DNA from 2 places in the Microbacterium amylolyticum genome. Region 2 is predicted to be linked to the other one. Evidence: predicted binding sites of a transcription regulator. Region 2 holds the regulator's gene; the other holds the start of a gene.

What was found. Region 2 encodes LexA, which represses DNA repair genes until DNA is damaged. Its sites were predicted from a motif close to TCGAACANNTGTTCGA; they were not measured.
Positions count from the first base shown of each region.
Region 1: the regulator LexA is predicted to act here: its motif matches at 3,237-3,252, upstream of G6N81_RS12430 (LexA family protein).

Region 1 is NZ_CP049254.1:21,286-25,842, forward strand. Features, by position in the region: gene G6N81_RS12400 (DNA methyltransferase) at 1-495, shown strand, start outside; gene G6N81_RS12405 (Fic family protein) at 613-1,197, opposite strand; gene G6N81_RS12410 (hypothetical protein) at 1,091-1,375, opposite strand; gene G6N81_RS12415 (antitoxin VbhA family protein) at 1,382-1,588, opposite strand; gene G6N81_RS12420 (hypothetical protein) at 1,737-1,904, opposite strand; gene G6N81_RS12425 (ParA family protein) at 2,078-2,899, opposite strand; gene G6N81_RS12430 (LexA family protein) at 3,300-3,731, shown strand; gene G6N81_RS12435 (Y-family DNA polymerase) at 3,710-4,557, shown strand, end outside.
Region 2 is NZ_CP049253.1:2,406,997-2,411,553, reverse strand. Features, by position in the region: gene hisB (imidazoleglycerol-phosphate dehydratase HisB) at 1-65, opposite strand, end outside; gene G6N81_RS11610 (histidinol-phosphate transaminase) at 67-1,155, opposite strand; gene G6N81_RS11605 (LysM peptidoglycan-binding domain-containing protein) at 1,174-1,530, opposite strand; gene lexA (transcriptional repressor LexA) at 1,741-2,424, shown strand; gene G6N81_RS11595 (flavin reductase family protein) at 2,539-3,096, opposite strand; gene G6N81_RS11590 (methionine synthase) at 3,128-4,153, opposite strand; gene G6N81_RS11585 (putative oxygenase MesX) at 4,176-4,557, opposite strand, start outside.

The DNA of each region.
Region 1 (4,557 bases), on a different replicon from region 2:
GCCGGTATCCCGCGTGACGTAGGTGGCGCGCAAGCGCTATTCGATCGCAACCCCTTCGACTTCGAACGGTGGGCGGTCTCACATATCAACGCGCAGCCAAATGAGAAGCAGGTTGGGGATCGCGGGATCGACGGCGTCGCACGTTTCATGCTCGACGGCACCGTGAAGAACCTCGGGCGCATCCTGGTTTCGGTCAAGGGTGGCAGGCAACTCAATCCGTCGATGGTGCGAGACCTAGAAGGAACCATCACCGCGCAGAAGGCAGAGATGGGCGTTCTCATCTTGCAGCACGAGCCGACGCGCGGGATGCTCGACGTGGTGAATCACTCAGGCTTGTTCACGCACCCGTCGAACGGACAGAAGTACCCTCGCTTGCAGATCATCACGACCGGCGATCTTCTCGCAGGCAAGCGTCCTGAGATGCCGCCGGTGCTTCCCCCTTACGTGCAGGCGAAGGCAGCGATCCAGGACTCAGGGGCAATGCCGCTTTTCTAGCTCAGTCCTCACAACACGGACGTCGTGCTGCAAGCCCCGATACGGGCCCCGTCACGGGACAGACTCCTGATGGCCCGTCTGCGGGCCCGGTGCTTCGATAGTTACCGGTAAATGGCGCTACAGGTTCGGGCCAGCAAGACCCGTCCGCGATGAGCCAGGTGTGACGGGTCCGGTGTTCGGATCAGCGGGCCGACGCCGGATTCCAGAGGTGTCACGGTCACCGGCGGCATGATCCGGGCGGGTCACCGTTGCTGCGTCGATCACGCCGACGAGGGGGCGTGGGTCAATCCAGGTTCGTTCTCCGCGAGGCGTACTTTTCGCGGATGCGGCGTACAGCTCCTCCGCGCTCACGCGGGAGAAATCGACCTTGAACGGTGTTTGCTCAGCGATCTGGGTCACGAATGACCGTATTGTCCGGCCGTTCCCGTCGCGGAAGGGGTGCGCCTGGTTGAGGTAGGCGAAAACGGTTGCCGCGCTCATGATGAAGCGCCTCCGGTCGAGATCCTTCCAAGGGGTGTCCCGTGTGAATTCTTGGACCTCCGCGACACGCTGTTCGATCTCACCGTTGCGCGGTTTCGCGAATTCGGTCTCTCGATCAGCCTGCATTCGAGCCGTGCGCAGCTCTACTGGCCCAGTCGTAGACGTCTTGGAAGAGGTAGCGGTGGATTGCCCGCAAATGATCGAGGCCGTACGTACGCTCATTGTTCGCAGTGCCGTCAGCGAGATCCATGAGGCGATCGGCCGTTGCCGCTCGGACTCTCGCCTCTAATCGGTCAGGGTCGCGTTCGCCGAACTTGTTTCGGAGCGTCCCCTGATGAGTCTCGGGATCAATCGTCTCGGGGTAGAAATACGACTCCCATGCTTCCCAGCCGGTCGCCATCGGTCGCTAAGCGCGCGAGCGAATGCGCTGCGTGTACTCGTCGCGGGTGATCGCACCGCTTTTGAGCTCGAGGAGATCTACAACGTCAGCGCGGTTGGGTTCCCAGCCGGAAAGGTACTGGGAGGCGAAGGTCTGCCGAAACAAGTCCTGGCGGTCTTCGTCGAGATCGACGAAGAGATCCGGCCATAGCGCCACCACATCACATCCGGCCATAACGACCACCTCCTGTGAAGCAGTCAACCACGTGAACCACGTTCCTCCGCGTCAGGACAGGCTCAGCACCGGAGTCTCGGTGTAACGCCAGTGGCTCCCACTCAAAGGTGGGAGCCACTGGCGAAGATGCCGATCGGAGTGGTGTTTTCTATCGTCCGCTCCCCCATGTTTGACGAACTGCGTCTTCGACGATCTGCCGTTTGGTGAGGCCCTCCCGGAAGTGAATTTCGTCGATGAGGTTGGCGATTTCTTCGCTCAGACGTGTACCGAACTGCACTGTTACGTCGCGTCGACGAGGAGGTGCGCCCTTCGCCATCCCACCAGCGGCATCCTTATGAGGTGTCTTGTCGGCCTCCCTCAATGATGGTGCGCTCGGGGCCGTGTCCTCACGAGGTTTGACCGGACTCAGGGTGTGGTCGACGGGGTCGATACCTGCCGAAGGGGCAGGGCGTGGCCGCGTCGTGCGGGGTGGGCGTTCGGGCAGATTGGTCATCGGATTACCTCTCGCATGATCGTTTCGTAGGCCTGGCGAATCGGCCCACCTTTCCTGTACCGGCCGTACCATTCCCCACGTAGACGAGATTCGGGCACGATCGACAGGTGTGGGATGAGCTGCCCCAGTCGCGGGGCGTTCTTGGTGATGAGTTCTACGGCATCGGTCTCGGAAAAGCTCATGAACCCCGTTCCATCCCGGCTGATCGCTGAGCCTGCCTCGTGAATCGCATGTCCGGTGCCAAGGCGTTGCTGCGCAGCTGTGAAACGGTGAACTGTTCGCTGTGCACCGTCAACCCCGTCAACCCCGCTGTCGGTCGCTGTGGCGGCATAAATTACGGCTTGTGAGGCGTAGAGGGCGTTCAGTGTCAGGATTCCGCCTGGCCTGTTTGCACAGTCGATGACAACGAGATCGGCGTCGAGGCCTTCGAGAGCTGCGCTCAGTCGTAGTTCCGCGAAGTCGTTGCGCTCCCCCTCGACGTTAGACAGGTCTGCTGTTGAGGGGATGATCCGGAGGTTTTCGCTCCATCCCGCCTCGGCGTTGGCGGGGACGGCAAGTTCTTTCGCCCAGCCGGCAGAGTCGTCGTTGCCGAGGATCGCGCCGATGTGCAGGCCTTCTTCCACGGGCTGTGCGCGTAGCCACTTCGTGGACGCAGCGCGCGGGTCAAGGTCGACGAGAACGACGCGGCGCGGGGCGACTGCAGGGAGGTGGTTCTTTGCATCGGCCTCGATGCCTTGTGCTGCCACCATTGCGATGCTCACGGCGGTCGTGGTCTTGCTGACTCCCCCGGCCTCGCTGTAAACCATGATCGTCTGCATGTCTAAATCCTATCTCTCTTTCTGGCGTTCTAGATAGATATCTAGCGGTGTAGATAGATACCTAGAACACCGGCGCGGCTTGCGATCTTTCCAACTAGAGTACTAGACATCTTTCGTTCTGACTATCTTTCTAGATAGACAGCGTTCTAGCGAGAACGATAGGTAGCTAACTCGCTCGCTACGTGTTACCAGTTCACTGAGAGTGGCAACGCGGCGTCGGTGGTCCGTGCGATCGCCGCTGAGGTCGTCACGGTCGGCTTGGGCGAAACGCTGGCGGCACTGAAAGTGAAGGAGAAATGAGCCCGGCGCGAGCATGTCGCTTGAGAGGTGCGCATGTTCGAATATCAGTCTTAAGTGTCATACTCCTCGACGTAGATTCGTTCTAGTGGGGGAGGTGGGCGTGGGAACGCTGAATGCGCGGCTGCTGCCGGTGGCCTGGGGGGAGCCAGTGACGCTGCTGGTTGCGCCTGAGTCAGTGCCGGCGGGGTTTCCCAGTCCGTCTCAGGACTACGCCTCAGACGAGCTGGATTTGAACGAGCGTCTGATCCGCGATCGGGTGTCGACGTTCGTATGGAAGGCCGCGGGGCACTCGATGACGGAGGCGGGGCTCCATGACGGGGATCTCCTACTGGTCGACCGGGGTGTTGACCCGGTGCCGGGTCACATTGTGGTCGCGGTGGTCGACGGGGAATACACAGTGAAGCGGCTCGATCTGGTGGGAAAGCGCCTAGTGCTGCGTGCTGAGGCACCGGGCTATCGCGACATCATTCCGGGCGAGCTGAGCGAAACGAGCATCTGGGGAGTCGTGACGTGGGTTCTTCACCAGACGTGATCGCCCTCGTCGATTGCGTTTCCTTCTACGCCAATGCCGAGCGTGTCTTTGATCCGTCGATCGCGACGCGCCCCACAGTGGTGCTCAGCAACAACGACGGTTGCGTGGTGGCCGCGGACCCGCTGGCGAAGGCTATGGATCCGGACATCATGGGCAAGCCTTGGTTTCAGATCGAGGCGTGGTGCCGTGCTGCGGGCGTGGCCGCACGCTCGTCGAACTATGAGCTGTATGGGTCGCTGTCGGGGCGTGTGGCGGAGATCCTGGGCCGGTTCTCGGCATGGCAAGAGGTTTACTCGATCGATGAGAGTTTTATTCGGCTACGGGGGACACCTGCCGAGGTCGAGGCGATCGGCCAGGAGATCCGGGCGACGGTGCTGCGTCTAACGGGGATCCCCGTTCGGGTGTCGATCGCGCCGACGAAGACGCTGGCGAAGGTCGCGGCGCTCGGCATTAAGAAGGTACCCGCGATGAACGGGGTGCTGGATCTGCGCCGGTATGAGTCGGATCAGCTCGATCGGATCCTCGATTCGATACCCGTGACGGATCTGTGGGGCGTGGCCGGTAGAACGGGGAAGAAGCTCGCGGCCATGGGCATCCATACCGCTCGCGAGTTGCGTGACTCGAATCCGATGTGGATCCGCAAGCGGTTCTCCGTCGTGATGCAGCGAACCGTTCTCGAGCTGCGCGGGACGCGTTGCATCGATCTTGAAACACAACCGGTGACCGCGAAGGATCAACTCATCTACTCGCGCTCGTTCTCGGTCAAGATCACCGATGCTGATGTTCTCGATCAGGTCATCAGCATTTACGCACAACGCGTGAGCGC
Region 2 (4,557 bases):
AGCTCGAGCTCAATCGAGGACTCGCTCGTTGTGCGCGTCCGGCTCGCAGTGCGTGCAGTCGTCATATCAGTTCTCCTCAGCCGTTATGTCGCGAAGCGCGTCCAGGAATGCGGTCGTTTCTGCCTCTGTTCCTGCTGATACACGGAGGTGTCCAGGAATTCCGACATCGCGCACGAGAACGCCGCGATCGTAGAGCTTCTGCCAGACCGCGCGCGCGTCTGCCACCCCACCAAACAGAACGAAGTTGCTCCCGGTGCGGTACGGGTCGTATCCGAGAGCGGCCACCCCCTCAGAGATGCGGTCGCGCTGCAGAACGATGTCGGCAACCGTGCGAAGCATCTCCTCGCTGTGGCGGAGGGCGGCGAGAGCGGCCGCCTGCGTGACGGCGCTGAGGTGATACGGAAGTCGCACAAGACGAAGCGCGTCGATCACCACGGGATCAGCGGCCAGGTATCCCACGCGCGCACCGGCGAAAGCGAAGGCCTTGCTCATCGTGCGCGAGACGAGCAGGCGCTCCCTGCCGGGAAGAAGCGACAGCGCCGTGCCCGATTCGGCGGGCGCGAACTCGGCGTACGCCTCGTCCACAACAACAATGCCGCGGCTCGCTTCGTAGACCGCTTCAACCACGTCGAGCGACAGGGGCGTTCCCGTTGGATTGTTCGGCGAGCAGAGGAAGACAACGTCGGGGTTCGCCTCCCGCACCTGTCGCGCGGCGTCGGACGGCGACATCTCGAAGCGTTCGCCGCGCGTTCCTGCGATCCACTCAGACCCAACGCCGCGAGCGAGCAACGTGTACATCGAGTAGGTCGGCGTGAACCCCATGGCCGTCCGGCCGGGGCCGCCAAAAGCCTGCAGAACGTGCTGAAGAACTTCGTTCGATCCGTTGGCCGCCCAGATCTGCTCGGCGGTGAGGTCGTGCCCCAGATACCCGGCGAAGGCCTCGCGCAGATCGTAGAACTCGCGATCCGGGTACCGATTCAGGCCGGCAACAACCTCGGCCACCGATCGTGCGATGTCGTCGGCGACGACGGGCGGGACCGGATGCGTGTTCTCGTTGACGTTCAGCGCAATGGCGAGCGGCGCCTGGGGCGCGCCATATGGCGTCTGGCCGCGCAGGTCGTCGCGAAGGGGCAGGTCGTCGAGAGTTACCGTCACACCCCTATCGTAGAGGGATCAGTTGCCGTAGACGGCGGGGAGAAACAGCGTCTGCCCCGCGTGAACGCTCTCTCCGCCGATCTGGTTCAACGCGGTGATCTCGGCGATGACGTCTCGGGGATCTGCCGTGGGATCGATACGCTCGGCGATGGACCACAGCGAGTCGCCGGCGAGCACCGTGACGGACGGGAACGACTCGAGAGACATTCCCTGATCGGCCGATCCTGCGGCGCTGCCGCCCGCGAGAATCGCGAGCGCTGCTCCCGCCGCGATGGGAAGAGACGCGAGAGTGGAAAGAACGACCCGTCCTCGGCGCGTAATGCGCAGCCGCGTGGACGTACCTGCGGATCGTGCTGTGCTGCCTGCCGTCGTCATCGCTCGCCCTTTCGTTGGTGTGTTCCGAATATATCTTCGATTGTTCGACGCTGTCAACGCTTTTTCGAAGATCACTCCGATGGAAACACGACACACTCGAACAAAACTGCCGAATATTCCCGCACTTCCGGTACTTTCGGGGTAACGCATCACCACCTCACCAGGGACCCCTGACATTCGAAGGTCCTTGCCCCGCAAAAGGAGCCGCCGATGAGCGACGACCAGCAGCCAACCCCCCTCCGCGGAAGTCGTCGCCGCAAGAACCTCAGCGAGAAGCAGCTCGCGATCCTCGAGGTGATCCAGCGCTCGATCCAGGTCAACGGTTATCCGCCGAGCATGCGGGAGATCGGTGACGCGGTCGGCCTGAAATCGCTCTCGAGCGTGACGCACCAGCTGGGCCAGCTCGAGCTCAGCGGCTACCTTCGCCGCGATCCCGGCAAGACACGCGCCATGGAGGTCCTCATCGACCTGCCCGGCACCTCCACGGAAAATCCCGCAGACTTCGCCCCCTCGGTCGGCGACGCCGCCCTCGTGCCCCTGGTCGGGAACATTGCCGCCGGCGTTCCAATTACGGCCGAACAGCACATCGAGGAAGTCTTCCCCCTCCCCCGGCAGCTGGTCGGGAACGGCGACCTCTTCATGCTCCGCGTTTCCGGCGAGTCGATGATCGATGCGGCGATCTGCGATGGTGACTGGGTGGTGATCCGCGCGCAAAGCTCAGCGGAGAACGGCGAAATCGTCGCAGCGATGCTCGACGGAGAAGCAACCGTGAAGACGTTCCGGCAGCGCGATGGTCACGTGTGGTTGCTCCCCCGCAACTCCGCGTTCGAACCGATTCTCGGCGATGAAGCCGTGATCCTCGGCCGCGTCGTGGCGGTCATGCGCGCCGTCTGACACGCGTGCGCCTGAATAGCGAAGGGCCGGGATCCGATGTGATCGGATCCCGGCCCTTCGCTATTCAGGCTCGGTTGGCCACGCCGCCGCGCGCCGCGCGCAGCCGAGCACCGGTCAGATCGCTGACCCCTCGCCGAGGCGGTGCCAGGTCCGGTTGTGGTATACCAACGGCCCGCCTTCGTGGTCCGCGTCGCGATTGATCTCTCCTTCGAGCGCGTGGGCGACGATAACCGTCGATCCGCCCGCTTCCATCCGGCCGGTGATCGTCGCACGTGTCCACGCACGAACCCCGCGATACAGAGGTTCGCCCGTGACCAGGCGCGTCCACTGGTCACGATCCGCGAATCTCTCGGCGCCACTTGTTGAGGCGAGCACGGCGATATCGAGGTCGTGGGCATCAAGCAGGTGCACAACAACCGAGTCCGCGGCGACGATCGCCGCAGCTGCCGAGGCCATCGCGGACACCGAGAAGATCATCAGAGGAGGATCAACGCTGATCGAGGAAACGGAGCTTGCGGTGAGGGCAACAGGGCCGTCGGGCCCCTCCGCCGTGATCACTGCAACGCCACTGGGGTGACCACGAAACAGCGCCTTGAAGCCATCCGCATCGATCGGCGTCGCGGAAGAACCGTTCTCGACGCCCTCTGCGCGAGCTGCTGTGATGTTCGTCATCCGGTGTGCTCCGTCCTGCTGCGGAGTCCGCTCACGACAGTTCCGCTCGGACGATCTCTGCGCCCGCGGCGAGCGCGATCATTTTGTCTCGCGCAATGTCTCGCGCAAGAGGTGCCATCCCGCAGTTCGTGCTCGGGAAGAGCTTGTCGGCATCGACGTAGGGGAGAACGCTTCGGAGCGTCGCCGCGACCTCTTCGGGTGTTTCGATGTCGTTGCTCGCGACATCGATCGCACCGACCATGACGTTCTTGCCACGAAGGAGTTCGATGAGCTCGACCGGCACGTGTGAGTGATGCGCCTCGAGCGACACCGTGTCAATCGTTGACTTCTGGAGCAGCGGGAAGGACTCCTCGTACTGGCGCCACTCGGACCCGAGCGTCGCCTTCCAGTCGGTGTTGGCTTTGATGCCGTAGCCGTAACAGATGTGCACGACGGTCTCAGCGTGCAGGCCTTCGGCGGCGCGCTCCAGCGTCTTGACGCCCCACTCGCGGACATCGTCGAAGAAGACGTTGAATGCCGGCTCGTCGAACTGAATAATGTCGACGCCCGCTGCCTCCAGTTCCTTGGCTTCCTGATTCAGAAGCGTCGCGAACTCCCATGCGAGCTTCTCGCGCGAGCCGTAGTACTTGTCAGCGAGCGTGTCGATCATGGTCATCGGGCCGGGAAGCGCCCATTTGATCGGCTTGTCCGTTTGTGCGCGGAGCGCCTTCGCGTCCTCGACGAATACCGACTTCTCGCGGCGCACGGGACCGATCACCGTGGGGACGCTGGCGTCGTAGCGGTCACGGATTCTCACCGTCTCGCGGTTCTCGAAGTCAACGCCCGTGAGGTGCTCAATAAACGTTGTGACGAAGTGTTGACGCGTCTGCTCTCCATCGCTCACGATGTCGAGACCCGCGTGCCGCTGCACGTCGGCCGCGAGGGTGAGGGCGTCCCGCTTCCCCTCGGCGAGCTCGGCGCCGTCGAGGCGCCAGGGCGACCACAGCTTCTCGGGCTCCGAGAGCCAGGCGGGCTTGGGCAGGCTACCGACGATCGTGGTGGGCAAGAGTGTACTCATCGGGAAATCTCCGTGTATCAGATCAGAGGGAGCGGCTGGCGGCCCACTGGGAAAGAAGCTCCCCGTGGGGCTTGATGAAATGCTCCTCGGTGAACTTGCCCTGCGTCACGCCCAACCGGCTGCGCTCCTCACGGTCGTACGTGACATCCGGCACGACGAAGTCGGGGTTGTCGAGCGCGGGTCGGTACACCTCTCCTGCGGGCGACGAGGCGTTGTAAATCTCCGGTCGGTAGATCTTCTGGAACGCCTCCATCGTGCTGATGGTGCCGATCAGAGCGAGGTCTGAGTAGTCACCCGTGAGATCGCCCCGATGGTAAAACGCGAGGGGCGCGGCCGATCCGCGCGGCTGGAAGTAACGCACCTTCAGGCCCATGCGACCGAAGTACAGGTCCGTCAAGGAGTCG